DNA from 4 places in the Streptomyces sp. NPDC001373 genome. Region 3 is predicted to be linked to each of the others. Evidence: riboswitches for the same ligand, from Rfam matches in the RefSeq annotation. Region 3 holds a riboswitch; each other region holds the start of a gene.
The links. Region 3 has a riboswitch for cobalamin ahead of cobN (cobaltochelatase subunit CobN). Riboswitches for the same ligand answer to the same signal wherever they lie in the genome.
Positions count from the first base shown of each region.

Region 1: another riboswitch for cobalamin. It lies ahead of ACFY15_RS01535 (energy-coupling factor ABC transporter permease); the one in region 3 lies ahead of cobN (cobaltochelatase subunit CobN).
Region 2: another riboswitch for cobalamin. It lies ahead of ACFY15_RS09530 (ABC transporter substrate-binding protein); the one in region 3 lies ahead of cobN (cobaltochelatase subunit CobN).
Region 4: another riboswitch for cobalamin. It lies ahead of ACFY15_RS02580 (ribonucleoside-diphosphate reductase subunit alpha); the one in region 3 lies ahead of cobN (cobaltochelatase subunit CobN).

Region 1 covers NZ_JBIAWQ010000001.1:309,492-316,484, forward strand. Annotated here, with positions in the region: gene ACFY15_RS01520 (SsgA family sporulation/cell division regulator) at 1-263, shown strand, start outside; gene ACFY15_RS01525 (hypothetical protein) at 356-871, shown strand; partial or broken gene ACFY15_RS01530 (flavodoxin family protein) at 884-973, opposite strand; cobalamin riboswitch at 1,048-1,276, shown strand; gene ACFY15_RS01535 (energy-coupling factor ABC transporter permease) at 1,306-2,007, shown strand; gene ACFY15_RS01540 (energy-coupling factor ABC transporter substrate-binding protein) at 2,004-2,351, shown strand; gene cbiQ (cobalt ECF transporter T component CbiQ) at 2,355-3,104, shown strand; gene ACFY15_RS01550 (ATP-binding cassette domain-containing protein) at 3,101-3,922, shown strand; gene ACFY15_RS01555 (PadR family transcriptional regulator) at 3,964-4,539, shown strand; gene ACFY15_RS01560 (EF-hand domain-containing protein) at 4,597-4,809, opposite strand; gene ACFY15_RS01565 (YncE family protein) at 4,942-6,129, opposite strand; gene ACFY15_RS01570 (polysaccharide deacetylase family protein) at 6,126-6,929, opposite strand.
Region 2 covers NZ_JBIAWQ010000003.1:283,093-290,085, forward strand. Annotated here, with positions in the region: gene ACFY15_RS09500 (PfkB family carbohydrate kinase) at 1-542, shown strand, start outside; gene ACFY15_RS09505 (serpin family protein) at 451-1,716, opposite strand; gene ACFY15_RS09510 (dihydrodipicolinate reductase) at 1,851-2,933, shown strand; gene ACFY15_RS09515 (carboxymuconolactone decarboxylase family protein) at 2,930-3,409, shown strand; gene ACFY15_RS09520 (GMC oxidoreductase) at 3,471-5,126, opposite strand; gene ACFY15_RS09525 (hypothetical protein) at 5,276-5,824, opposite strand; cobalamin riboswitch at 5,926-6,064, shown strand; gene ACFY15_RS09530 (ABC transporter substrate-binding protein) at 6,100-6,993, shown strand, end outside.
Region 3 covers NZ_JBIAWQ010000005.1:2,004-8,996, forward strand. Annotated here, with positions in the region: gene cobN (cobaltochelatase subunit CobN) at 1-2,341, opposite strand, end outside; cobalamin riboswitch at 2,374-2,531, opposite strand; gene ACFY15_RS13355 (cobalamin biosynthesis protein CobG) at 2,944-4,212, shown strand; gene ACFY15_RS13360 (precorrin-8X methylmutase) at 4,209-4,856, shown strand; gene ACFY15_RS13365 (precorrin-2 C(20)-methyltransferase) at 4,853-6,361, shown strand; gene ACFY15_RS13370 (hypothetical protein) at 6,468-6,986, opposite strand; gene ACFY15_RS13375 (cobalt-precorrin-6A reductase) at 6,991-6,993, opposite strand, start outside.
Region 4 covers NZ_JBIAWQ010000001.1:534,824-541,816, forward strand. Annotated here, with positions in the region: gene ACFY15_RS02565 (carbon starvation CstA family protein) at 1-449, shown strand, start outside; gene ACFY15_RS02570 (CstA-like transporter-associated (seleno)protein) at 446-646, shown strand; partial or broken gene ACFY15_RS02575 (GNAT family N-acetyltransferase) at 734-943, shown strand; cobalamin riboswitch at 1,068-1,202, shown strand; gene ACFY15_RS02580 (ribonucleoside-diphosphate reductase subunit alpha) at 1,347-3,737, shown strand; gene ACFY15_RS02585 (ribonucleotide-diphosphate reductase subunit beta) at 3,737-4,753, shown strand; gene def (peptide deformylase) at 5,034-5,669, opposite strand; gene ACFY15_RS02595 (hypothetical protein) at 5,728-6,723, opposite strand; gene ACFY15_RS02600 (HD-GYP domain-containing protein) at 6,829-6,993, opposite strand, start outside.

The DNA of each region.
Region 1 (6,993 bases), on a different contig from region 3:
GCTGGGTGTTCTCGCGGGAGCTGCTGATCGACGGGCAGACCTCCGCCACCGGGGAGGGCGACATACAGGTGTGGCCGCGCTGGACGGGCACCGAGCCGCGGGTCCTGCTGGCCCTGACCAACGGCGAGCACGGCTGCGTGGTCTCCGTGCGGGCCAAGGACCTGCGCGGGCTGTGCCGGCGGATGACCGAGCTGGTCCCGCGCGGGCAGGAGCACCGCCAATACGACCTGGACGCCGAGCTGAGCGCGCTGCTGACCTTCTGAGACCGCCGGGCGGTCCCGTGCAACCACCGGGCCCCCGGGAATGTCATACCGGATGACAGTAAGTCCCCGTCTCAGAGGATCGGGGGGACGCCATGCGTCACCACCCGCACCGCCGCCGGATCGTGGCCCTGGCCATGGGTGCCCTGCTGACCGCAGGGCTCGCGCTCGCCGCACCGGCCTCGGCCGCCGCCCCGGCGGCCGTCCGCTCCGACACCCCGCTGGTCGTCAACGCCCGCTGGGGCGGTCACTGCACGTACGACCGGATCGTCGTCGACCTCCAGGGCTCCGTGCCCCCGTTCACCGTCACGCCCGTCTCCCAGCTGGTCTACGACGGGTCGGGCAAGCCCGTGCCGCTGCCGGGGAAGTACTTCCTGGAGATCCGCCTGCACCCCGCCGCCGGCCACGACGACGCGGGCAACAACGTCTACCTGGGGCCCAGGCTCCAGCAGATCGGCCTGAGCAAGCTCAAGGGCCTCGCCCTGACCGGCGACTACGAGGGGTACGTGGCCTTCGGCGCCGCCTTCGACACCGAGCCCGCCTACAGCACCTCCGTCCTGCACGCGCCCGAGCGGCTCGTGGTGGACGTCGCGCACCCGAACACCTGCTGAGGACCCTCCCCAGCGGTATTCCGGGTTCGGGAAGTCGAAACGGCAGCCGGCGTCCCGTGCGGAGCGCTGGTTGCCGTGGGCGGGGACGCCTCCGGCGCGCTTGCGCTCGCCCGAGACCAGCAACACCGAGGGCCGTCCGGGGGAGGAAACGGAATTCGGCCATCCGATCGGCCGGATCGGTCCGGGTTGATACCGGTCCGTGCGGACGACTAGGGTCAGCTGGCCTTGGTGTTCGGGAAACCGGTGGAAAACCGGTGCGGCCCTCGCCACTGTGATCGGGAAGTCCAGCTCCACCCCCTGCGGGAGCCACTGGGACCGCACGGGAGACCGTGCGGACCCGGGAAGGCGGAGCCGGGGCGGCAGTACCCGTCAGCCAGGAGACCGGCCGGGGCGCGTACGTCCATCCACGAGGTGCTGGAGAGGTCTCCCAACTCATGCACATAGCCGAGGGGTTCCTGCCCCCGCTGCACGCGGCCGCCTGGGGCGCCGCGTCCGCCCCGTTCGTCGTCCACGGGGTCCGCGCCCTGACCCGCGAGGTGAAGTCCCACCCGGAGAGCACGCTGCTCCTCGGCGCGTCCGGAGCGTTCACGTTCGTCCTGTCCGCCCTGAAGATCCCCTCGGTCACGGGCAGTTGCTCGCACCCCACCGGGACCGGGCTCGGCGCCATCCTCTTCCGGCCGCCCGTCATGGCGGTGCTCGGCACGATCACCCTGCTGTTCCAGGCGCTGCTGCTGGCGCACGGCGGCCTCACCACCCTCGGCGCCAACGTCTTCTCGATGGCGATCGCCGGGCCCTGGGCCGGGTACGCGGCCTACAGGCTGCTGCGGAAATCCGGCGCGCCGCTGATGGTCACCGTCTTCTTCGGCGCCTTCTTCGCCGACCTGGTCACCTACTGCGTGACCTCGGTCCAGCTGGCGCTGGCCTTCCCGGACCCGGCGAGCGGCTTCCTGGGCTCCCTGGGGAAGTTCGCGGGCATCTTCGCCCTCACCCAGATCCCGCTCGCGGTCAGCGAGGGGCTGCTGACGGTGCTCGTGATGCGGCTGCTGATGCAGTCGAGCAGGTCGGACCTGGTCCGGCTCGGGGTCGCGAAGCTGACCGGCGGCGAGCGGACCGGGCAGGAGGCGACCGCCCGATGAGCAGGAACGCCAAGGTCAACACCCTGCTGCTGCTCCTGGTGGCGGCGCTGGCCGTGCTGCCGCTCGCGCTGGGGCTCGGCGAGGGCAGGGAGGAGCCTTTCGCGGGCGCCGACGCCCAGGCGGAGTCGGCCATCACCGAGCTGAAACCGGACTACGAGCCCTGGTTCTCCCCGCTGTACGAACCCCCCTCGGGCGAGATCGAGTCCGCGCTGTTCGCCCTCCAGGCGGCCCTGGGCGCGGGCGTGCTCGCGTACTACTTCGGGGTGCGCAGGGGCCGCCGCCAGGGCGCGGCGCAGGCCCTCGCCCAGGCGCAGGCGCCCGCCGAGCCCGCGCGGGAGCCGTAGCCTGTGCTGCCCATCGACGTCGCGGCGCACAGCAGCCGCTGGCGCGGCCGCCATCCGCTGGAGAAGGCCCTCCTGGGGTTCGGGCTGACCGTCACCGCGGTGTGCCTGCCCCCGTGGCCCGGCGGGCCGCTGGTAACCGCCGCGACCCTGGCCGTGCTGCTGGGGCCCGCCGGGGTGGCCGGGCGGCAGCTGTGGCGGGCCTTCCGGGTCCCGCTGGGGTTCTGCGTCACCGGGGCGCTGCCGCTGCTGGTGTCGGTGGGCGGCCCGGAGGGGTTCCTCGCGCCCGCTCCGGACGGGCCCCGGCACGCGCTGGACCTGCTGCTGCGCACCTCGGCGGCCTCCCTCGGGGTGCTGCTGTTCGCCTTCACCACACCGGTCTCGGACGTGCTGCCCCGGCTGGTGCGGGCCGGGGTGCCCGCGCCCGTGGTCGACGTGGCCCTCGTCATGTACCGGATCGGCTTCCTGCTGCTGGACTCCCTGGCGCAGGTCCGCCGGGCCCAGGCGGCCCGGCTCGGACAGGCCGGGCGGGCCGCCGCGTGGCGTTCGGTGGCCGGGCTCGCGGCGACCTCGTTCGTCCGGGCCTTCGACCGCGCCGCCCGGCTCCAGGAGGGGCTGGCGGGGCGCGGCTACGACGGCGCGCTGCGGGTGCTGGTCCCGCCGGCGGCGCTGTCGCGGCGGTTCCTGGCGGCCGCCGCCGCCCTGCTGGCCGCCCTGGTCGCGGGGACCCTCGTACTGAAGGAGCTGGGGCTGTGACCCCGTTGGTGGAGCTGGTCGGCGCCGGGTACGCGTACGAGGACGGGCCGACCGTGCTGTCGGGGGTGGACTTCGCGATCGCCGAGGGGCGGGCCCTGGTGCTGCTGGGCCGCAACGGCAGCGGCAAGACCACGCTGATGCGGTTGCTGAGCGGGGGCCTGCGGCCCGCGTCGGGCGCGCTGCGGCTGGAGGGCTCGGCGGTGGCGTACGACCGGCGGGGGCTGACCCGGCTGCGCACCACCGTCCAGCTCGTGGTGCAGGACCCCGACGACCAGCTCTTCGCGGCCTCCGTGGAGCAGGACGTGTCTTTCGGCCCGATGAACCTGGGCCTGCCCGAGGCGGAGGTCCGCGCGCGGGTGGACTCCGCGCTGGCCGCGCTGGACATCACCGCGCTGCGGGACCGTCCGACGCACCTGCTGTCGTACGGGCAGCGCAAGCGCGCGGCGATCGCGGGCGCGGTGGCGATGGCCCCGCGGGTGCTGATCCTGGACGAGCCGACCGCGGGCCTCGACCCGGACGGGCAGGAGCGCCTGCTGGACGTCCTGGCGGGGCTGCGGGCGGCGGGGACCACGGTGGTGATGGCCACCCACGACGTGGACCTGGCCGTGCGCTGGGCCGACGACGCGGCGGTGCTCACGCCGTCGGGGATACGGGTGGGGGCCGCCGGGGTCCTCCTGTCGGATCCGGAGCTGCTGGCGTCGGCGGGGCTGCGTCAGGCGTGGTCGCCGGCGGTGACGGCGTTCCTGCGGGCCCACGGGTTCCTCGGCGCGGACGTCCCGGGGCCGCGGGTGCCCGAGAGCCTGGCCGCGCTGGGCTGAGCCCCCACCGGGCCACGACGGCCCACACCTAACATGGCGGCATGTCGCTGCCTCATGCCATTCTCACCGCGCTGTTGGAGAAGCCCTCTTCCGGGCTGGAGCTGACGCGGCGGTTCGACAAGTCCATCGGCTACTTCTGGTCCGCGACGCACCAGCAGATCTACCGGGAGCTCGGGCGGCTGGAGGAGGCGGGGCTGATCCGGGCGCTGCCCAGCGAGATGCCCGTGCGGGGGCAGAAAAAGGAGTACGAGGTGCTGCCGGACGGCAGTGCCGAGCTGGCCCGGTGGGTGGACGAGGCGCAGGATCCCAAGCCGATGCGGGACGCGCTGCTGCTGCGGATCCGGGCGGCGGCGGTGGTCGGGCCGCAGGGGCTGGGTGCGGAGCTGCGGCGGCATCTGGAACTGCACCGGGCGCAGCTGGCGGAGTACGAGGCCATCGAGGCGAAGGACTTCCCGCCGGGGCGCGACGCGGACCCGGACCGGCTGCGGCGGCTGGTGCTGCACGGGGGGATCGCCCTGGAGGGCTTCTGGCTCGGCTGGCTGGAGGAGGCCCTCGGCGAGGTCGAGGACATGACCCGTCCCGACGCGGGAGGGGACGGACCGCCGGCCGGCGCCTGACGCGCCCCCGCCCCGGCGGGCGGGGCGGAGGCGGGCGCGGGGCCGTTCGGCGGGCCCTTACTTGTTCAGGTCGGCCCAGAACTCGTCGAAGCTCAGCAGCTTGTCGCCGTTGAGGTCCTTGGCCGCGATGATCGCGTCGGCGACCGCGGGGGTGACGAACGCGTCCCCCATCGCCCGCATGGCCGCGCTGTACTCGTCGGCCGTGATGACGCCGTCGCCGTTCGCGTCGAACCGGTCGAACGTCTCGCGTGCCTTGTCGATGTCCGCCACTGGGGCCACCCCTTCCTGGTGCTTGTTGACCGGCTCAGGGTAGCCGCACCGGGGGCGGGTCACGCCCACGGGTCCCGGGAGCCGTGCAGCCCCGGGACACCGTCGCTTCCCGCGCGGCGCGCGGAGGTCCGGTCAGCGGAAGATTCCCGTGTGGCCGAGGGAGTAGCGGCCGGGCTGCGGGTACACGGCCAGGCCGTGGGGTCCGCTGCCGACGGGGATCCTGGCCAGCTCCTTGCCGCTGGTAATGTCGATCGCGTAGACCTCGGAGTTGTAGCGGCCGGACAGCCACAGCACCTTGCCGTCGGCCGAGACCCCGCCCATGTCGGGGCTGCCCCCGTCGGGCAGCTCCCACTTCTTGGTGAGCTGCTTCTTCTTGAAGTCGAAGACCGAGATGCTGCCCTCGCCGCGGTTGGAGACGTACATCTCGCGGGAGTCGCGGCTGACGTAGAGGCCGTGGCAGCCCTTGCCCGTGGGCAGCAGCTTGGGGGTGTCGAACTTGTCGCCGCTGAGCACCCACATCCCGTGCGCCATCATGTCGGCGACGTAGAAGGTCTTCCCGTCCGGCGAGACCTTGACGTCCTGCGGCATCGCGCCCTCGAAGGGGAGCTTCTGCTGGGCGACGACCTCCATCTTCTCCGTGTCCACCTTGAGCAGCTCGCCGGAGAACTCGCAGCTGACGATGAAGTAGCGGCCGTCGAGCGAGAAGTCGGCGTGGTTGACGCCGAAGCAGGTCACCGGGACGGTCTTGACCCGGTTCATGGTGTGGGGGTCGCGGAAGACCAGCTCGCGGTCCATGGAGGCCATCACGACGGCGTACTTGCCGTTGGGCGTGAAGTAGAGGTTGTACGGGTCGTGGACCTCGACGGGCTCCCCCGCCTCGCCGGTGGCCGGGTTGATGGGGGTGAGGGTGTGGCCCCGGTTGTTGTTGACCCACAGGGTCTTCATGTCCCACGAGGGCACCACGTGCTGGGGCTGGACGCCGACCGGGATGGTGTCGACGACCTTGTAGGTGGCCGGGTCGATGACGGACACCGTGTTGGAGTTGGTGTTCGGCACGTAGACGCGCGAAGGGAAGTCCTTGACCACCGGGGAGAGCTGGTTCGGCCGGTCCGCCGCGTACACGTCGGCCGGATCGAGCACCGGGGGCATCCCCGGCAGCCCCGGCGGCACGGCCGGCAGGGCTTTGACGGGGTTGGCCGGCCCCTTGGAGCCGAGCGCCTCGGCGGGCGACTTGTCGCCCGATCCGCAGCCGGCCAGGGCGGCGAGGACCAGACCGGCCAGCAGCACGGTGGCCTTCCGGGGAAGGCGGGTGGTCGTCATGGGGTCAGCAGCTCCGTGGTGGTCACCGCGCGCAGCTCGCGGCGCGCGAGTTCTTCGAGGAGGGGCGGCATCGCGTCGACCGTGTCCGCGTAGCCGAAGTGCAGGCTCACCACCGATCCGCCGTGGATCGTCCCGGTGACGTTGCGGAGGACGGCCGCGGCGCCGGGCGAGGTGAAGTCGAGGGAGTCCACGTCGTAGGAGAGGACGTGCGGGTAGCCGGCCCGCTGGGCCAGCTTCTGGACGAGCGGGCTGGCGTACTGGGTCTGGGAGGGCCGGAACCAGGTGCCGATGGAGCCGGTGAGGCGCTTGAGGCGCTCGGCGCATCCGGTGATCTCGGCATAGGCCTCCGCTTCGGGCAGGGAGTTGATCGCGAGGTGGCGCTGGGTGTGGTTGCCGAGCTCGTGGCCGCCGTCGAGAATCCGGCGGGCCATGTCGGGGTGGTCGTCGAGCCAGGTGCCGATGGCCAGGACGGTGATCCGCGCGCCGGCCTTCTCCGCCTCGGCGAGCACGGCGCGGGCGGTGGCGGGGTCCCCGTTGCCGTGGAAGGTGAGTGCGACCTCGGGGCGGTCGAGCGGGCCGTGCGCGATCTCGACGGGCTGCCCGGGGAACCGGCGGGGGGCGGCGGCCGGGGCGGGTTTGGCGGCGCCGGGCCGGACGGCGTCGGGCCGGCCGGGGGCGACCTGGGCGGTCCGGGGCGCCGACGGGGCGCCACCGCCCGTACCGCAGGCCGCGGTGAGGGCGCCGGCGGCGACCGCCGCCGTGGCGCGCAGGGCGGTACGGCGGTCTGGGTAACAGAGCACCCGCCCATTTAAGAGGCGAACGCCCCCAAAGGTATTGATTGACCCATTTCGGGACCTTCGGTAG
Region 2 (6,993 bases), on a different contig from region 3:
CCAACTTCCGCCCCCGGCTGACCGGGCGCGACGAGGCCCGGACCCTGCTGGCCGCGATGGCCCCGCTGACCGGGCTGCTCAAGACCTCCTGCCCGGCCGACGCCCTCGCCCTGGTCGGCACCTCCGACCCCCGCACGGCGGCCGCCCGCTACCGGGCCCTGGGCGCCCGGGCCGTCGCCGTCACCGCCGGGGCCGGCCCGCTGCTCCTGGACCAGGGGACCCGCGCGGCCCACCACCCCGTCCCGGCCGACCCGGACCCCGTCGACGCGACCGGGGCCGGGGACTGCTTCACCGGGACCGTCACCGCCCGGCTCGCCCTCGGGGACCCGCTCCCGGAGGCGGTGGCCCACGCAGTGGCCGCGGCCTCGCTGTCGGTGTCGGGCCGCGGGGGCACCGGCCGCGTCCCCGCCTTCGCGGAGACGGCGGCCCTGGCCGCCACGCTGGCGCCGCCTACTCCTCTTCCTCCCAGTCCTCCGCCTCCTCCCGCAGCTTCTCCTCCAGGGTCTTCTCCGGCGGCTCCTCGTACGCGAGCGGATCGCTGACCCAGCCCGCCGCCAGGACCAGCCGCGAGGTGCGGTGCACGGCAAGGAAGCCGAAGGGGCGGTCGAAGGCCACCTCGGCCCGGCGGGTGCGGTAGCGGATCCGCGGCGGCACTCCGCAGCCCACCGCCGCGGCGACGGCCGTCACGGCGGCGGCCTCGAAGCCCTCGGCGTGGAAGCGCGCCACCGCCGACTGCCGGGCCGAACCGACGGCCAGGGGCTGGGAGCTGACCCCGGGGAAGTGCCCGCGGCCGGTGTCGCGGGACTCTTCCAGGCCGAACAGGCGGGCCCGCTCCAGGAGGTCGTGTTCGCCCCGGACCTCGAAGACGGGCGCCCTGGCGGTGAGCCGGGGCTCGGGCGCCGGGGCGAGCACGGTGGCGATGTCCAGGCCGGGGCCGGGCCGGCCCTCCGGGAGCAGGCTCGCGGGCACGGCCGGCCGGGCGCGGGTGACGGACTCGATCCCGGTCCCGAGCACCTCGCCGGGCCAGGCGTCCGGTTCGCCCAGCACGAGGTGGACGTCCACCCCGGTGTCCCCGACGACCTCCAGCAGGGTCACCGCCCCGGCCGGCCCCTCCGCCACCCGGGCCCGGTCCAGCAGGGCCGTGTTGCGGTGCAGCATCCTCAGGGGCCGCCCGGCCCACGGGCCCGCGGACGCCTCGCCGTGCCACTCCGTGAACGGCTGGATCCACCTCGTGCTCAGGGTGAGGGCAGAAGCCAGCACCAGCCGTGTTCCGTTGGGGCCGTCCGTCAGCGTGACCGGCATGCGCTCGACGAGACCGTGCGTCTGCCGGGCGGCCCACGCGTCCAGCGCCTTGTGGTCGGCTTCCGCGCTGCCGCTCAGGACGCCGTGGCTCCCCGGTGCGAGCCGTTCCCGCCAGGCCGCCTCCAGCGGGAGGTCCGCCCGGGTCCACAGGCCCGTCGCCGCCCGCAACCCCCGGACGCCGCCCAGCGCGGCCAGCAGTTCCCGGGCGGCCCCCGCCGCGCGCTCGGCCGGCAGGCCCAGGGCCTCCGCCAGTTCCGCCCGGGCCGGGCCCGCCGCGCCATCCGCGAGCGGGGCGAGCAGCGGCCAGACCCCGGCCGCCGTGAAGACCGTACCGGTGGCCTCGCCGCCCGCCTCCGCCGCCCAGCGCGCCGTCAGCCGGTTGACCGCCCGTACCGTCGAGTTCCTCATGTTCATGCCCGGGGAGCGTACGGGGCGGGGCACACCCGTGCCGAATCCTTTCTCCACGCCCGGAGTCCGGGCCCGCCCGGTCCCGAAAAACTTCCTTCGCGCCCCTGGGTTCCTCCGCGCCCCGTCGCTACCCTCCGCGCATGATTCCCACGGTGGTCTGGGGCACGGGCAACGTAGGCCGCGCGGCGATCCGCGCCGTCGAGGCCCACCCGGCGCTCGCACTCACGGCAGTGATCGTCCACAACCCCGCCAAGGTCGGCCGCGACGCGGGCGAACTCGCCGGGCTCGACCGCCGGCTGGGCGTGCCGGCGACCGACGACATCGGGGAGGTGCTCGCCGCCCGCCCCGCCGCCGTCGTCTACGCGGCGTCCGGCGACGTCCGCCCCGACGACGCCCTCGCCGACATCACCCGGGCCGTCAGGGCCGGCGCGGCCGTCGTCAGCCCCGCCCTCTACCCGCTCTACGACCACCGCAGCGCCCCGCCGGAGTTCCGTGACCCCGTCCTCGTGGCGATAGCGGAGGGCGGCGGCTCGCTCTTCGCCTCCGGCGTCGACCCGGGCTGGGGCAACGACGTGCTCCCGCTCCTGCTCAGCGGGCTGGGGACCTACGTGGACGCGATCCGCTGCCAGGAGATCTTCGACTACTCCACCTACGACCAGCCGGACTCCGTCCGCCATCTGGTCGGCATGGGCCACCCCATGGAGTACGAGCCGATGATGCTGATGCCCTCGGTCCCGACCATGGTGTGGGGCGGGCAGGTCCGGATGATGGCGCGCGCCCTCGGCGTCGAACTCGACGAGATCCGAGAGACCTCCGACCGGCGTGCCCTCGACGCCACCGTCACCACCCCTTCCATGGGCGTGTTCGAGGCCGGAACCCAGGGCGCCATCCGCTTCGAGGTCCAGGGCATCGTCGGGGGCGAACCCCGCATCGTCATCGAACACGTCACCCGCATCCACGCCTCCTGCGCCCCCGACTGGCCCACGCCGCCCGACGGCGGGGCCGGCGCCCACCGGGTCGTCATCGAGGGCCGGCCGCGCATCGAGGTCACCGTCGAGGCCACCGACGAGGGCGGGAACCGCTCCGCGGGCGGCAACGCCACTGCCGTCGGGCGGCTGGTCGGCGCCATCGACTGGCTGGTGGAGGCGGAACCCGGGCTCTACGACGCCCTCGACGTCCCGCTGCGCCCCGCAGTCGGCAAACTCGGAAGGAAACGGCCATGAGGATCGACGTCCCCGACGGACAGCACCCCATCGAGTACGTGTGGGGCGACCTGGTCCCCGGCATCGGCATGGCGGCGGCCAATTTCTCCCTGTCGGTCTACGCCCACACCACCCTGGGCCTGCGCGAGTTCGAGGCGGCGCGGCTGCGCATCGCGCAGATCAACGGATGCGTCTTCTGCCTCGACTGGCGCACCGACCGGGACGGGGAGAAGGTCGAGGAGGGGTTCGCCGACGCGGTGACCGAGTGGCGCACCACCGACGCCTTCGACGACCGCACCCGGCTGGCCGCCGAGTACGCCGAGCGCTACGCCCTGGACCACCACAACCTCGACGAGGAGTTCTGGGAGCGGATGACCGCGCACTTCAGCCAGGTGGAGATCGTGGAGCTGAGCATGAGCATCGGCTCCTGGCTGGCCTTCGGCCGGCTCAACCACGTCCTGGGCCTCGACAGCGCCTGTGTGCTGCCGGGGAGCTGAACGGAGCCGGGGCCGGCCGGGGCGCGTGGTGCGTCCGGCCGGCCCCGGTGGCCGTCCGCCGTCACAGGTCCGTGGCGATGATCTTCTCTATGTTCCGCTCCGCGAGGGCCGTGATCGTCACGAACGGGTTGACGCTGGTGTTGCCGGGGATCAGCGCCCCGTCGATGACGTACAGGCCCGGGTGGCCGTGCAGGCGGCCGTAGTTGTCGGTGGCCTTGCCCAGCACTGCCCCGCCCAGGGGGTGGTACGTGAGGTGGTCGCCCCAGACCTTGTTGGTGCCGAAGAGGTCGGTGCGGTAGATCGTCCCCTCCTTCGCGTTGATCTTGTCGAAGATGGTCTTCGCCATGTCGATCGACGGCTGCTTCCAGGCGGTCTGCCAGTTCAGCTCGACCTTGCCCGTCGCCGCGTTCCAGGAGAACTGCGCGCGGCTGGGGTTCTTGGTGATGGAGAGGTAGAAGGAGGCGTACGTCTCGATGCCGGTCGGCAGCGGGGCCACCTCGGCGAAGGCGCCGCCCGCGTCCCAGTTGTCGATGCCCCCGCAGGGGATGGCCGCCTGCACCTTCCCGGTCGGGTCCCACATGTGGTTCGCCCGGCCGCACATGACGTTGCCGTTGTCGCCCCAGCCCTTGCCGATCTCGTCGTTGAGGAGCGGCAGGGCGCCGGTCGCCTTCAGCCGGACCAGCAGCTTGCTGGTGCCGACGCTGCCGGCCGCGAAGAACACCCGGTCGGCGGTGACGGTCTTGACGGCGACGACGTCGCCGGTGGTGTTCAGCTCCTCCACGGCGACCGTGTAGCCGCCACCGTCCGAGGGGGAGACGGTGGTGACCCGGTGCAGGGGGGAGATGGCCACCCGGCCGGTCGCCCGGGCCGCAGCGAGGTAGGTCTGCTGGAGGGACTTTTTCCCGGCGTTGTTGCCGTAGAGGATCTCGCCGTCCACGGCCGACTTGGGGACGGTCCCGGCCACCTCCTGCTTCATGTAGTCCCAGTCGTAGACGTCGGGTACGAAGACGAAGGGGAAGCCCGAGCGCTGGGCGTGCTTGCGGCCGACGCGGGCGAACTGGTAGCAGTCCACCGTCTCGAACCAGTCCGGGTCGACGAGGCCCACGCCGAGCCCGGCGTTGGCGCGGGGGTAGTAGGTGCCGTACATCTCGTCGGCGTCGACCGTGGGCAGGATGGCGGCGAAGTTCTGCCGCTTGGGCGTCACGGCCATGCCGCCGTTGACGAGCGAGCCGCCGCCCACGCCGCGGCCCTGGTAGACGATGATCCCGCCCATCTCCTCGGCGTCGAGGATGCCCGTGTACTTCGGGACGTCCTTGTCGATGGGGAAGCCGAGGAAGTTGCTCAGGGGGGCCTTCGTGCGGGTGCGCAGCCAGAAGGAGCGGTAGTCGGGCCTGGTGGTGTTGGCGAAGATCCTGCCGTCCGTGCCCGGGGTGTCCCAGGCCATGCCCATCTCGAGCATGTGCACGTCGACACCGGCCTGGGCCAGCCGGAGCGCGGCGACGGAGCCGCCGTAGCCGGTGCCGATGACGAGGGCCGGGACACGGGTCCCGGAGACGAGGGGGGCGTTCACGACGGTGGATCCGGTGGCGGGATCGGCACGGGCGGCGGTGGTGTTCACCGCGAGGGCCATGGCACCGAGAAGAGAACCAGTTCCAGCGATGAATCCGCGTCGCGAAACGCCTTTGGACACCTTGCTGTTCAGGCCTTTGTCACTCATGAGTGGTTCCTCACTCTCGACGGAGTGGGAACAAGTTCTACTGTCGTGCGCCTGCTAAGTCACTAGACACGTCAGGATAATTTCCGGCCTGTTCGGGTGGCGCCGGCTCCGGCTCCGGCTCCGGTTCCGGTTCCGGTTCGGGCAGTGGCTCAGGGCAGGCTCCACTGGGCCACGTCGTCGCCGAGCCCGGCGTCCAGGGCGAACTGCACCGCCGCCAGGTCCGCCTCCTGCGGCACCCGGAAGACGACGTAGCCGGAGGCCGACCGGCCCGGGTCGAGGGTGACCGTGTCGGGCAGGGCCGGGCCGGCGTCCGTCTCACCGCTCAGGCCGGTGAAGCGCTCCCCGTCGGTGCCGAGCAGGTGCGCGGCCGGAGCGGGCGAGTCCTCGTACGGCACCGTCCCCGTGTTCTCCAGGCGCAGCCCGACGGCGACCAGCCGGTCGGCCCCGGGGGCGGGCGCCGGACCCGCGGGGTCGACGACCCGGGTGAGGGTGACGTCGAGGTGCTTCCCGGGGCGGTCCCCGTCGAGGGGGACGGTCTCGCCGGAACCGTCGGGGCCGGCGCCGAGCAGCAGGGCCGCGACGAGGGAGGCCGGCAGGAGACGGGCGGTCCGGCCCGCGCGGCCGGCCCGGCTCCGGCATCCACCGTGACAGCTGTGACGTTCATGCCCGCTGTGGCCGCCGTGAATGCCGTGACGCATGGCGCACCTCCTCCGCGCCTCCCCTCCCGGCCCACGATCCTCCGTACGGGCGGCTCCCGCCACCGGCGGCGTCCGATACCCTTCGGGCGGGATTCGCGGCATCTGGCAGACTTGGCCGGGTTGTCCGGGCGGTGCAGGACAGGAAACCGGTGCGAATCCGGTACGGTCCCGCCACTGTGACCGGCGACCCCGCCCGCGGGGTCCCGGGAGTCAGACACTGACGCGCCGCCTCTTCACTTCGACCGGGGACGAGGATCCCCCGGAGAGGCCTCACCATGTCGCGTATCCGCGCTGCCCTGCGCCCGCTCTCCGCGCTCGCGCTCCTGATCCCCCTGACCGCGTGCGGCGGTCCCGCCGGCGGGCAGGGGCCCGCCTCCGGTGCGAAGACCGCGCCGGGGTTCCCCTACACCGTCACCAACTGCGGTGTCACCAGCACCTACCAGGCCCCGCCCGCGCGGGCCGTCACCATGAACCAGCACGCCACCGAGATCATGCTCGCCCTCGGCCTCCAGGACCGGATGGCGGGCACGGCCTACCTCGACGACTCCGTGCTCCCCGCCTACCGCACCGCCTACGACGGGATCGCGGTACTGGCCGAACGGTATCCGTCGAAGGAGGTGCTTCTCGGCGCCGACCCCGACTTCGTGTACGGGGGTTACGCCAGCGCCTTCGACCAGGGCCAGGGCCGTGACCGCGCGGGTCTGGCCCTGGCCGGGATCGCCTCTCGGCTCAGCATCGAGTCCTGCACACCGGGCCGTGTCGGGCCGGCCCAGCTGAAGACCGAGATCATGGAGGTCGCCCGGACCTTCGGCGTGCCCGAGCGCGGCGCGGCCCTCGTCGAGGAGGAGCAGCGCCGGATCGACGCCGTCACCGCACGGGTGAAGGACCGGCCCCGCCCGGCCGTCTTCGTCTACGACTCGGGCGAGGCCTCCGCCTTCACCTCCGGGGGCAACGGCATCGGCAACGAGATCGTCTCCCTCGCCGGCGGGACGAACGTCTTCGCCGACCTCCAGGACACCTTCGGCGACGTGTCCTGGGAGAAGGTCGTCGAGCGCGGGCCCGAGGTCGTCCTCATCTACGACTACGGCGGCACCTCCGTGGAGGCCAAGAAGCGGCGCCTGTCGAACGACCCCGCGCTGGCGGAGGTTCCCGCCGTCAAGAACCGGAGG
Region 3 (6,993 bases):
CGATCTCGTCCGTGGTGCCGGCCAGGCGGGGGACGACCTCGTGCGCGGCGAAGGTGAGGATGTCGGAGACCGCCTGAGGGTGGCCGGCCGCGACCGTGGCGACCGCCGACGGGTTCCAGTCCGCGTCCTCCATCGCCTGGACCAGGGCGCGGGCCGTCTCCTCGACGGCGTCGGCCGAGGTGCGGGTGGCCGCCGACTCGTCGAGGCCGAGGGCCTCGCGCAGGCCGGGCAGGGCGGAGGTGCCGCCCCAGATCTGGCGGGCGCGCAGGATGGAGAGGACCAGGTTGACCCGGGCCTCACCGGTCGGGGCGCCGCCCAGGACGTGCAGGCCGTCGCGGATCTGGGCGTCCTTGACCTCGCACAGCCAGCCGTCGACGTGGAGGAGGAAGTCGTCGAAGCCGTCGTCGTCCGGGCGTTCCTCCAGGCCCAGGTCGTGGTCGAGCTTCGCCGCCTGGATCAGGGTCCAGATCTGGGCGCGGATCGCCGGGAGCTTGGACGGGTCCATCGCGCTGATCTGCGCGTACTCGTCCAGGTGCTGCTCCAGGCGGGCGATGTCGCCGTACGACTCGGCGCGCGCCATCGGCGGGACCAGGTGGTCGACCAGGGTGGCGTGCACCCGGCGCTTGGCCTGCGTGCCCTCGCCCGGGTCGTTGACCAGGAAGGGGTAGACCAGGGGCAGGTCACCGAGGGCGGCGTCCGGGGAGCAGGAGGCGGACAGGCCCGCGTTCTTGCCGGGCAGCCACTCCAGGTTGCCGTGCTTGCCCAGGTGGATCATCGCGTCGGCGCCGAAGCCGCCGTCCTGCGCGGCCGCCTGGATCCAGCGGTACGCGGCCAGGTAGTGGTGCGAGGGCGGCAGGTCCGGGTCGTGGTAGATCGCGATCGGGTTCTCGCCGAAGCCGCGCGGCGGCTGGATGAGGATGAGGAGGTTCCCGCGGCGCAGGGCCGCGAGGACGATGTCGCCCTCGGGGTTGGAGGAGCGGTCCACGAACATGTTGCCCGGGGCCTCGCCCCAGTGCTCCTCGACGCTCTCGCGGAGGTCGGCGGGGAGCTCGGCGAACCAGCGCTTGTAGTCGGCCGCCGGGATGCGGACGGGGTTGCGGGCCAGCTGCTCCTCGGTGAGCCAGTCCTGGTCGTGGCCGCCGGCCTCGATCAGGGCGCGGATCAGCTCGTCGCCGTCGCCGGAGACCAGACCCGGGATCTCCTCCGCGGGGCCGAAGTCGTAGCCCTCGGCGATCAGACGGCGCAGCAGCTCCACGGCGCTGGCCGGGGTGTCGAGGCCGACCGCGTTGCCGATGCGGGAGTGCTTGGTGGGGTAAGCGGAAAGGACCAGCGCGATCCGCTTGTCCGCGCGCTCGATGTGGCGCAGGCGGGCGTGGCGCACGGCGATACCGGCGACCCGGGAGGCGCGCTCGGCGTCGGCCACGTAGGCGGGCAGGCCGTCCTCGTCGATCTCCTTGAAGGAGAACGGGACGGTGATCAGGCGGCCGTCGAACTCGGGCACGGCGACCTGTGTGGCGGCGTCGAGGGGGGAGAGGCCCTCGTCGTTCTCCTCCCAGGTGCTGCGGGAGCCCGTCAGGCACAGGGCCTGGAGGATCGGCACGCCGAGCCCGGCCAGGGCGCCCGCGTCCCAGGACTCGTCGTCCCCGCCCGCCGAGGCGGTGGCGGGGCGGGTGCCGCCGGCCGCGAGGACGGTGGTGACGATGGCGTCGGCCTGCTCCAGTGCCTGGAGGAGCTCCGGCTCCGGGGTGCGCAGGGAGGAGACGTAGAGGGGCAGGGGGCGGCCGCCCTTGGCCTCGACGGCGTCGCAGAGGGCGTGCACGAAGGCGGTGTTGCCGCTCATCTGGTGGGCGCGGTAGTAGAGCACCGCGACCTGCGGGCCGGTGGCCTCCGTGGCGGGGCGCTCCAGGGGGCCCCAGGTGGGGGAGGCGGCCGGGGGCTCGAAGCCGTGGCCGGTGAGCAGGACGGTGTCGGAGAGGAAGCGCGCCAGCTGGTCGAGGTTGGCCGGGCCGCCGTGCGCGAGATAGCGGTGGGCCTCCGCGGCGATGCCGATCGGGACCGTGGAGGCCTCCATCAGCTGGGCGTCCGGGGCCTGTTCGCCGGTCAGGACCACCACCGGGCGGGTCTGGCCGGGGGCGAGGAGCACATCGAGGCCGTCCTGCCAGGCGCGCAGGCCGCCGAGGAGGCGTACGACGACCAGCCCGACGCCGTCGAGAAGGCCGTCGAGGTCGTCGAGGGGGAGGCGGGAGGGGTTCGCGAACCGGTACGGCACGGGGCCGCCGGCGGTGTTCGCGGCGCGGGCGCTGAGCAGATCGGTGTCGGACGTCGACAGCAGCAGGATCATGCGGCGGCAGGCCTTCCTCGGGGTTTCCGCGCCCCGGGCAGTGAGGACAGCGGGAGTTCCTGACTCACCCCGCGGATCGCTCCGCGGGGCTCACAGTGGCGGGACCGCGCCGGAATCTCACCGGGCTTCCTCCCATGTCGCCGTCCTCGGCGGTGACGGGCCGAGTGGTCCGCCGGAAGGTCATCTTAGGTGGCCTTCTCCCTGGCCGGGAGGTGGGGTGGGGGGCTTGCCGGTGGTGCGGTGCGGTGGCCGGCGGGGCGGTGGCGTGCGGGGCGGTGGCGTGCGGTTCGCCGTGGAGGCTCTGCCCCGGAGGCCCCGCGGCAAACGCCGGGCGATCCGCGTCCTGCTCGCCGACGACGAGGCCGGGGGCGGGGGCCGTTGCGCGGAGCGTGTCCCCGCCCCCCTTCTCCGCTCCTGCCCCGGCTACCGCCGGGGGTGCCCCCAGGGGCTCCGCCCCGGACCCTCCCCCGGCTACCGCCGGGGGTGCCCCCGCGCCTTACTCGCCGGCGGGGCCGGCTTTTGCCCGGTGGGGCCCAATCCGGCTGGTCGGGGTGGCGACGGACACAGGTCGGGGGTGGGGAATCGTGGGTATGCTCGCGGCCATGTCGCCCCAGCCACCTTCCGCCGCATCGCGGGACGAACCCGTCATACGTGACCGCGGTGACGCCTGCCCCGGCGCGCTGCGGCTGCACGCCGCCGACGACGGGTACCTCGCGCGCGTCCGGATCCCCGGCGGGCTGCTCACCACCCGGCAGGCCCTCGCGCTCGGGCACGCCGCCGACCGGTTCGGCGACGGGCACCTGGAACTCACCTCCCGTGGCAACGTCCAACTGCGCGGCCTTGCCGACGGCTGCGGCGCCGGGCTCGCGGAACTGCTGGACGGCGCCGGGCTGCTGCCGGCGCCGAGCCACGAGCGGGTGCGCAACATCGTGGCCACCCCCGTGGCCGGGCCCCAAGTCGTGGACCGGGTCCGGGAACTCGACCGGCTGCTGTGCGCCAGTGCGCGGGCGGCGGACCTCTCCGGGCGGTTCCTGTTCGCCGTCGACGACGGGCGCGGGGACGTGGCCGCGCTCGACCCCGATGTGACCCTGCTCGGCCAGGCGGACGGACGGGTCCTCGTGCGGCTCGGGAGCGGAGGCGGTGCCGTCGAGGTCGAGGCCGTCGACGCCGCGCGGGCCGCGCTGTGCGCCGCCGAGCACTTCCTCGACGCGGCCCGGGCGGCCGGGACCCGGGCCTGGCGGGTCGCCGAGCTTCCCCCTGAACACACCCTGGACGAAGAGGAGTTCGCGCTGCGGCTGACGGACGTGGGGGTCGCGGCCGGGCGCGTGGCCGAAGTGGAGTGGCCGTACGCCGAGCCGCCCCGGCCCGGGAGCGCGGGCGCGGGCGGGCTGTGCGTCCTGCCTCCGCTCGGCCGGCTGGACTCCGCGCAGTGGCGGGTCCTCGCCGAGGCCGCCGACGGCGGGCAGGGGGAGCTGCGCGTCACCCCGTGGCGCAGCGTCGTCCTCCCGCGCGCGGCGGGCGACGGCGTCGCCCGCATCGAGGCGGCCGGCCTCGTCGTCCGGCCCGACAGCCCCTGGCGGACCGTCACCGCCTGCACGGGCAGGCCCGGTTGCGCCAAGTCCCTCGCGGACGTACGCGCCGATGCGCGTGCCGTCGTACAAGGGCAGGCCAACGCCGCGGAGCTGCCCGTGCACTGGTCGGGCTGCGCCCGCCGGTGCGGGCATCCGCGCGGTACGGCCTGGGTGGACCTCGTCGCCACCCCCGACGGCTACGCCCTCGACGGCCGGCCCCTCCCGCACGCAGACCTGGCGGCCGCCCTCACGGCCGCACGCACCACCCCCACCACAACCGAAGCCGCAGTGAAGAAATGAGCGAGTACACCGTGTTCGAGTACGAGAAGGACGGCGCCGCGATCTACCGCCAGTCCTTTGCCACGATCCGCGCCGAGGCGGACCTCTCCGGGCTGCCCGCCTCGGTCGCCCAGGTCGCGGTGCGCATGATTCACGCCTGTGGCATGACCGACCTCCCCCAGGACCTCGGCTACACCCCCGAGGTCGTCCTGCGGGCCCGCGCCGCGCTGCACGCCGGCGCGCCGGTCCTGTGCGACGTGCAGATGGTCGCCAGCGGGGTCACCCGCAAGCGGCTGCCCGCCGACAACGAGGTGATCTGCACCCTCTCCGACCCGGCCGTGCCCGCGCTCGCCGCGAAGATGGGCACCACCCGCAGCGCCGCCGCCCTCGAAGTCTGGCGCGACCGGGGCCTGTTGGAGAACTCCGTGATCGCCGTCGGCAACGCCCCGACCGCGCTGTTCCGGCTGCTGGAGATGATCGAGGAGGGCGCCCCGCGCCCCGCCGCCGTCATCGGCGTGCCCGTGGGCTTCATCGGCGCCGCCGAGTCCAAGGACGCCCTCGCCGCCCACCCCTCGGGTCTGGACCACCTCATCGTGCGCGGCCGGCGCGGCGGCAGCGCCATCGCGGCCGCCGCGGTCAACGCGATCGCGAGCGAGGAAGAATGAGCGGGCAGGACCAGAACCGGGCCAAGGGCAAGCTGTACGGGGTCGGGCTCGGCCCCGGCGACCCGTCGCTGATGACCCTGCGGGCCGTCGAGGTGATCGCCGAGGCGGACGTGGTCGCGTACCACAGCGCCCGCCACGGCCGTTCCATCGCCCGCTCGATCGCCGCGAAGCACCTGCGCTCCGACCACGTCGAGGAGCCGCTGGTCTACCCGGTCACCACCGAGACCACCGACCACCCGGGCGGCTACCAGGGTGCGATGGAGGAGTTCTACGAGGCCTCCGCCGCCCGCCTGGCCGGGCACCTGGACGCGGGCCGGACCGTCGCCGTGCTGGCGGAGGGCGACCCGCTCTTCTACGGCTCGTACATGCACATGCACAAGCGGCTCGCGGACCGCTACGAGGCGGAGGTCATCCCCGGCGTCACCTCGGTCAGCGCCGCCGCCGCCCGCCTCGGCACCCCGCTCGTGGAGGGCGAGGAGGTGCTGACGATCCTGCCCGGCACCCTGCCCGAGGAGGAGCTCACCGCCCGACTCGCCGCCACCGACTCGGCGGTCGTCATGAAGCTCGGCCGCACCTTCCCCGCCGTCCGGCGTGCCATGGAGGGCAGCGGACGGCTCGCCGAGGCCCGTTACGTCGAGCGCGCCACGATGGAGGGCGAGCGGACCGGGGTCCTCGCCGACACCGACCCCGACAGCGTCCCGTACTTCGCCGTCGCCGTCGTGCCCAGCCGGATCGGCAACCCGGGCAGCGTGCCGTCCGGGCCCGGCGAGGTCGCGGTCGTCGGTACCGGCCCGGCCGGGCCGCTGTGGCTGACCCCCGAGACGAAGCGGGCGCTGGCCGATGCCGAGGTGCTGGTCGGGTACACCACGTACCTGGACCGGGTGCCGGTCAGGCCCGGCCAGGTGCGGCACGGCTCCGACAACAAGGTGGAGTCCGAGCGCGCCGAGTTCGCCCTCGACCTCGCCCGGCGCGGCAAGCGGGTGGCCGTGGTCTCCGGCGGCGATCCCGGGGTCTTCGCCATGGCCACCGCGGTGCTGGAGGTGGCCGGGCAGGCCCCGTACGCGGACGTGCCCGTACGGGTGCTGCCCGGGGTGACGGCGGCCAACGCGGCGGCCGCAGCGGCCGGCGCCCCGCTGGGCCACGACTACGCCACCGTCTCGCTCTCCGACCGGCTCAAGCCGTGGGAGGTCATCGCGGAGCGGCTGCGGGCGGCGGCCGCCGCCGACCTGGTCCTCGCCCTGTACAACCCGGGCTCGCGCAGCCGGACCTGGCAGGTGGCCCGGGCGAAGGAGCTGCTGCTGGAGCTGCGCGCGCCGCAGACCCCGGTGGTCGTGGCCCGGGACGTGGGCGGGCCCGAGCAGTCGGTGCGCGTCGTCACGCTGGGCGAACTGGAGCCGTCCGAGGTGGACATGCGGACGATCCTGCTGATCGGCTCCTCGCAGACGCAGGTGACCCAGCGGGCCGACGGCTCGCGGGTGACGTGGACCCCGCGCCGGTACCCGTGACCCCGCGGACGGGGTGAGTGCGGCCCGGCCGGGGGTTCCCTCCGGCCGGGCCGCCGCGTCTCAGCCCGGGTCTTGCGGATCAGGCCGGGCGGCCTGATCCGGAAGGCTAACCCGGGCAGCCCGCGAGGGCGTCCGCGCAGCCCTGGACCGTCGACGGGTCGACGGCGACCAGCTGCCACGACACGACCCCGGCCGGGGGCGAGTCCTCCTGCGGGGCGGGGTCGATGTGCGCGTTCAGCGCCGAACCCGCCGGCAGGTTCAGCCGGGTGACCTCGCCGGCGGTGCACGACACGTCGAACGTCCGGTCTCCGGCGCCGCCTTCACGGGACAGCACCAGGGTGACCCGTGAACTCTCCTCGCTGTCACAGGCGATGTCGAAGCGGTACGGGCGTTCCCCGCCGGTCTCCAGGGTCTTCTCCATGCCGGCCTTGAGGAAACCCGTCCCCCGCATCGTCACGCGGGCCCCGTCCGAGACGCCTTTCCCCAGCAGTTCGTCGGCCCGCTGGAGCGCGTCGTCGGGCTCCCAGCCCTTGGGCTCGGGCGCCGCACTCCCGCCGCATCCGGTGACGAGCGCCGACGCGGCGGCGAGGGCCAGGACGAGGACGAGGGAGTGACGTATCCGCATTCCTTCA
Region 4 (6,993 bases), on a different contig from region 3:
GGCTCAAGTGGGCCTGGGTCACGGGCGTTCCGCTCGCATGGGACGTGGCCGTCACCCTGACGGCGAGCTACCAGAAGGTCTTCTCGGAGGACGTGAAGATCGGCTTCTTCGCCCAGCGCGACAAGTACCAGACCGGCATCGACGCCGGGAAGGTGCTGCCGCCCGCCAAGAACATGGACGAGATGCACACCGTGGTCACCAACGCCACGGTCGACGGGGTCCTCTCGGCTCTGTTCGCCGTCCTGATCGTCATCGTCCTGCTCGACGCGGCCCGCACCTGCTTCAAGGCCGTGGCCGACCCGGGCTCCGTCCGCCTCTCCGAGGTGCCGTGGACCGAGTCGAAGATCATCGCCCCGGCCGGGCTGATCGCGACGGCCGCGGAGAAGGCCGAACTCGCGGCGGCCGGCCTCGACGGGGGCGGCGGCCGGGTGAAGGACCCGGTCGGATGAGCGGCGCGGTCCGCGGGGCGCTGGCGAAGGCGCGGTACTACGTCCGGGAGTTCTCCGGCGAGGCCGCCTACGACCGCTACGTCGCCCACGCCCGCTCCCACGACCCCGAGGCCGAGATCCTGACCCGCCGCGCCTTCGAACGCGCCCGCACCGACGCCCGCGAAGCGGACCCCCGCGAGGGCTTCCGCTGTTGCTGAACCCACACCTGGGCCCCGCCGTCCCCCACCGCGGGACGGCGGGGCCCTTCGGCTCGCTCAGCGCACCCGGTCCTTGAGGACCTCGGTCTGAAGGGTGAGGCCTCACTCGCCTTCCTCGACGGTGCCGCCTCCGACGATAGCGCCGAGCACGGACACCCGTCCGGCACACTCGGCGGCAGCCCGCACGACGCCGAGTTCCGCATGCTCGCGGTCGCCGCGGAGGTGCGCGGGCAGGGCGTCGCGGAGGCCCTCGTCCGCCCCTGCGCCGACCGCGCCCGGGCCGCGGACGGGCTTCGTCCGCCCCCCCGAACGGGACTGCTCCCCCTCCCCGCACCGACCCCGCTCACGTACCGAATGGAGCTGTGACGACACGCTCCGCATGCACCCGACACAACATGTGGGGGCTACCGCATCGGGTCGCCCCCACATGTATGCTCATGGCTGCTGCCGCCGCAGGGGAATCCGGTGGGAATCCGGAACTGTCCCGCAACGGTGTGACGTACGCCGAACGGCGTATCCGCGAGTCCGAAGACCTGCCGGCAGTGCCCCCCGGATCGACCGAGCCGGGGTGTCGATTCGTCCGGGCCTCGCGGTTGGGCCGGTGGACGCCACGCGGTGGTGAGCGCTCTCGTGCGCGCCCGCGTGCGCCCGCTCGCGCTCGCTCCGCCTATGACCGGACCGAGTGAGGGAGAGCTCCCCCGTGACCATCGCGCCCGCCGCACCGCGCGCCGAGTCCGACCACCCCGAAGCCGAAGGTCCCGGGGCCGCGCTGCTGCGCACCCTCACCGAGCTCACGGCCGACCTCCCCGACACCGACCCCGGCCGGGTCGCCGCCGCCGCCCTGCGCGGCCGCAGCGCCGCCGCCGACGAGGCCGAGCTGCGCGGGCTCGCCACCGAGGCCGCGGCCGGCCTGATCTCCGAGGACCCGGCCTACTCCCGCCTCGCCGCCCGCCTGCTGACCCTGGCGGTGGCCGACGAGGCCGCCGGCCAGGGCGCCACCTCCTTCGCCGAGTCCGTCGCGGTCGGCCACCGCGAGGGCCTGATCGCCGACCGCACCGCCGAGTTCGTCGCCGCCCACGCCGCCCGCCTGGACTCCCTCGTCGAGCTCGCGCTCGCCGAGGGCGCGGACGACCGCTTCGGCTTCTTCGGCCTGCGCACCCTGCACAGCCGCTACCTGCTGCGCCACCCGCTGACCCGTCAGGTCATCGAGACCCCGCAGTACTTCATGCTGCGCGTGGCCTGCGGCCTCGCCGAGGACGACAGCGTCCGCGCGGTCGAGGAAGTGGCCTCGCTCTACCGGCTGATGAGCCGCCTCGACTACCTGCCGTCCTCCCCGACGCTGTTCAACTCCGGTACGCGCCACCCGCAGATGTCCTCCTGCTACCTCCTCGACTCCCCGCTGGACGAGCTGGACTCCATCTACGACCGCTACCACCAGGTCGCCCGCCTCTCGAAGCACGCCGGCGGCATCGGCCTCTCCTACTCCCGCATCCGCGCCCGCGGCTCGCTGATCCGCGGCACCAACGGCCACTCCAACGGCATCGTGCCGTTCCTGAAGACCCTCGACGCCTCCGTCGCCGCCGTGAACCAGGGCGGCCGCCGCAAGGGCGCCGCCGCCGTCTACCTGGAGACCTGGCACGCGGACATCGAGGAGTTCCTGGAGCTCCGCGACAACACCGGCGAGGACCAGCGCCGGACGCACAACCTCAACCTCGCCCACTGGATCCCGGACGAGTTCATGCGCCGCGTGAACGCCGACGCCGAGTGGTCGCTGTTCTCCCCGTCCGACGTCCCCGAGCTGGTGGACCTGTACGGCGACGAGTTCGACGCCGCCTACGTCAAGGCCGAGGCCGCCGGGCTCGCCAAGAAGACCATGCCGGCCCGCGACCTCTACGGCCGCATGATGCGCACCCTCGCCCAGACCGGCCAGGGCTGGATGACCTTCAAGGACGCCTCCAACCGGACGGCGAACCAGACCGCGCTGCCCGGCACCGTGGTCCACTCCTCCAACCTCTGCACCGAGATCATCGAGGTCACCAACGACGGCGAGACGGCCGTCTGCAACCTCGGCTCCGTCAACCTCGGCGCGTTCGTCGTCGACGGGGAGATGGACTGGGAGCGCCTGGACGAGACCGTCCGCACCGCCGTCACCTTCCTCGACCGCGTCGTCGACATCAACTTCTACCCGACCGAGCAGGCCGGCCGCTCCAACGCCAGGTGGCGCCCGGTGGGCCTGGGCGCGATGGGCCTCCAGGACGTCTTCTTCAAGATGCGCCTGCCCTTCGACTCCGCCGCGGCGAAGGCCCTCTCCACGAAGATCTCCGAGCGCATCATGCTCGCCGCGTACGAGGCCTCGTGCGACCTCGCCGAGCGCAGCGGCCCGCTCCCGGCCTGGGCCGAGACCCGCACCGCCCAGGGCGTCCTGCACCCGGACCACTACGAGACCGAGCGCCACTGGCCCGAGCGCTGGGACGCCCTGCGCGCCCGGGTCGCGAAGTCCGGCATGCGCAACTCGCTGCTCCTCGCGATCGCCCCGACGGCGACGATCGCCTCGATCGCCGGCGTGTACGAGTGCATCGAGCCGCAGGTCTCCAACCTCTTCAAGCGCGAGACCCTCAGCGGTGAGTTCCTCCAGGTCAACGGCTACCTGGTCGAGGACCTGAAGAAGCTGGGCGTGTGGGACGCGCAGACCCGCGAGGCCCTGCGCGACTCCTCCGGCTCCGTCCAGGGCTTCGGCTGGATCCCGGAGGAGATCCGCGAGCTGTACCGCACGGCGTGGGAGATCCCGCAGCGCGGCCTGATCGACATGGCGGCGGCCCGTACGCCGTACCTGGACCAGAGCCAGTCGCTGAACCTGTTCCTGGAGACGCCCACCATCGGCAAGCTCAGCTCGATGTACGCGTACGCCTGGAAGCAGGGCCTGAAGACCACGTACTACCTGCGCTCGCGCCCGGCGACGAAGATCGCCCGCGCTGCCTCCGGTACGGCCGTCCCGGCCGCCGCCACTCCCACCCAGCTGCCGCAGGCCATGGACGCCGAGGCGCTGGCCTGCTCCCTTGAGAACCCCGAGTCCTGCGAGGCCTGCCAGTAATGAGCTCCACCGAGAAGAAGAACCTCCTCGACCCGGGCTTCGAGCTCACGCTCCGCCCGATGCGCTACCCGGACTTCTACGAGCGATACCGGGACGCGATCAAGAACACCTGGACCGTGGAGGAGGTCGACCTCCACTCCGACGTCGCCGATCTCGCGAAGCTGACGCCGGCCGAGCAGCACATGATCGGCCGCCTGGTCGCGTTCTTCGCGACGGGCGACTCGATCGTGGCGAACAACCTGGTCCTGACGCTGTACAAGCACATCAACTCCCCGGAGGCGCGCCTGTACCTGTCGCGCCAGCTGTTCGAGGAGGCCGTGCACGTCCAGTTCTACCTGACGCTGCTCGACACCTACCTGCCCGACCCGGACGACCGCGCGGCCGCCTTCGCGGCCGTGGAGAACATCCCGTCGATCCGCGAGAAGGCGCAGTTCTGCTTCAAGTGGATGGACTCGGTCGAGAAGATCGACCAGCTGGAGACGGCCGCCGACCGCCGCCGCTTCCTGCTGAACCTGATCTGCTTCGCCGCCTGCATCGAGGGCCTGTTCTTCTACGGTGCCTTCGCGTACGTGTACTGGTTCCGCTCGCGCGGCCTGCTGCACGGCCTGGCGACGGGCACCAACTGGGTCTTCCGCGACGAGAGCGCCCACATGAGCTTCGCCTTCGAGGTCATCGACACCGTCCGCAAGGAGGAGCCGGAACTCTTCGACACCGAACTCCAGCAGCAGGTCACCGACATGCTGAAGGAGGCCGTGGAGGCGGAGCTCCAGTTCGGCCGCGACCTGTGCGGTGACGGCCTGCCGGGCATGAACACCGACTCGATGCGCGAGTACCTGGAGTGCGTCGCCGACCAGCGCCTGGTCCGCCTCGGCTTCCCGCCGGTGTACGGCTCGCAGAACCCGTTCTCGTTCATGGAGCTCCAGGGCGTCCAGGAACTGACGAACTTCTTCGAGCGCCGCCCGTCGGCCTACCAGGTGGCCGTCGAGGGCACCGTCGACCTGGACGAGGACTTCTAGTCCACAGGCCGGCCTCTGCATGAGGAGCCGGGGCGCGTCGTGCGAACGCGCCCCGGCTCCTCACGTTCCGCGCACGGTCGCCCGAGGGGCGGCAACGGCCGGTAATCGCCCATGACTTGACATTCAGGGCGGGGGTGCCTGGCCGCCGCGCGCCGGCGGTGGTGTGATCCGGGTACGCCGTACCGCGCGACCCACGCGGAGGAACCCCCCACAGGCGAAGGCCCCGCTCCGGAGCGTTCCGGAGCGGGGCCTTCGTGCGGTTGCGGGCGCGCGGCCGGGGTCAGTCGTTGGCGACGACGGGGTAGCGCGGGGTGTTCTCCGCCATCTGGCGCAGCGCGTCCTTGCGGTCGCGCTTCGAGAGGCGGTCGATGTACAGGTAGCCGTACAGGTGGTCGGTCTCGTGCTGGAGGCAGCGGGCGAAGTAGCCGGTGCCGCGGACCTTGATCGGGTTGCCCTGGGCGTCCTGGCCGGTGACCTCGGCGTAGTCCGGGCGGGCCAGAGAGGCGTAGGCGGTGGGGACCGAGAGGCAGCCCTCGTTGGAGTCGTCCAGGACGCGGGAGCCGGCCGGGAGCTCGACGAGCCTGGGGTTGACCACGACGCCGGTGTGGCGGACGCCGTCGTCGTCCGGGCAGTCGTAGACGAAGACCTTGGCGTCCACACCGATCTGGTTGGCGGCCAGGCCGACGCCCTCGGCGGTCTTCTGGCTGGCGAACATGTCGTCGATCAGCTGCGCCAGCTCGTCGCCGAACTCGGTGACGTCCTTGCACTCGCGATGCAGGACCGGGTTGCCGACGACCGTGATCGGGCGGGACGTACCGCGCTCGCGGTGGGCGAGCTCGCGCGCCTCACAGTCCTCGGTGTCCACGACCCAGCCCTCGTCGTCGATCGGGGTCACCTGGTTCTCCTGCTGCGCCATGTCCGCCGTACGCCTTCCCTCAAGTCCGTGGTGTGCCCGTACAGCCTACGGCCCGGGGTCAGCAGACTTCTTCGAGATCCCGCCACTCCCGGCTGTCGGGGCTGTCCGCGACCCAGCCGTCGAGCAGTCCGCGCACCAGGCCGGCCGGGGCCGCGATGCCGCATTCGCGCTCGGGTACCCACAGCGAGCCGGATCCGGCCGTGCGGTGGCCCAGCGGGCCGGGGTGGCCGGGTTCGCTGTGGTCGTGCGGGTCGAGGTGGTCGCCGACGCCCTCGCCGCTGGGCATCGAGCTCTCCGAACAGGTCCGGCAGAGGAGCCGCACCGACGAGGACCAGTCCTCGGCGGCGAAGCCCGCGTCCGAGGCCAGCTGTTCCAGGGCGTCGCGGTCGGCCTCGGTGGCCGCCTCCAGGAGCACCACCCAGGTCGGCACCGGGGAGGGCGCCCACAGCTCGATCTCGTCGAAGACGGGGTACGAGGGACCGGCGGCGGTGACCCGCTCGCCGTGCGGAACCCCGTCGTGCAGGACGACCTCGCCCCAGCGCCGTCCCGAGGACGGCAGCGGAATCGACAGGACCTCCATGCGGGCTGGATCGAGCCTGCGGCCCCACACGACCTCGGCCTCGCCCTCGGGCGACAGCCGTACGGCCGCGCTGCCGAGCTCCATGCCCACCGGTTCGCCCGCCCCGGCCGTGCTGTGCGGGTCGCCGGGCACCTTCAGCCCGTACGCCTGCCAGGCCCGGCGGGCCAGCGGCCAGTCCTGGAGCGCGGTCGCGGCGATGCCGACGTTCCACCAGTCCGGGGCGCCTGCCTCGCGGTCCAGCAGGGCGACGGCGCGCAGGCCGGCGGCCCGCGCCTGCTCCCAGTCGTGCCGGAACTTGTGGAGGAGGGCCAGGTTGAACCAGGACTCGGACAGCCAGGGCTCCAGGTCCGCCGCCCTGGTCAGCAGCGCACCCGCGTCCTCGTACCGACCGTCGCCGATCAGCGTGAACGCGCGGTCGGTGGCCTGCCGCCACGAGGCGGAGGGCCGATGCCGTACCTTCCCGAAGATCCTCACGATTCCCGCCTGCCGCTCCAACGGTTCAGCCCTGCGGACACCCTCACGGACACCCCTTACTGCATCCAACCATGCCCGCTCGGACGACCGCTCATTACCCATGGGTTACCACGGCGGGACGGGGACGACTCTGCCGCGTCCGCCCCTGGCCAGAACCCTCGCCAGGGACTCCACGACCTCGGGCTGGTAGTCGTGCCCCGTTCCCAGGCGCAGCCGTTCCAGGGCGGCCAGTGAGCCGATCGGGTGACGTCCGGTTCCGGCCAGGTCGTC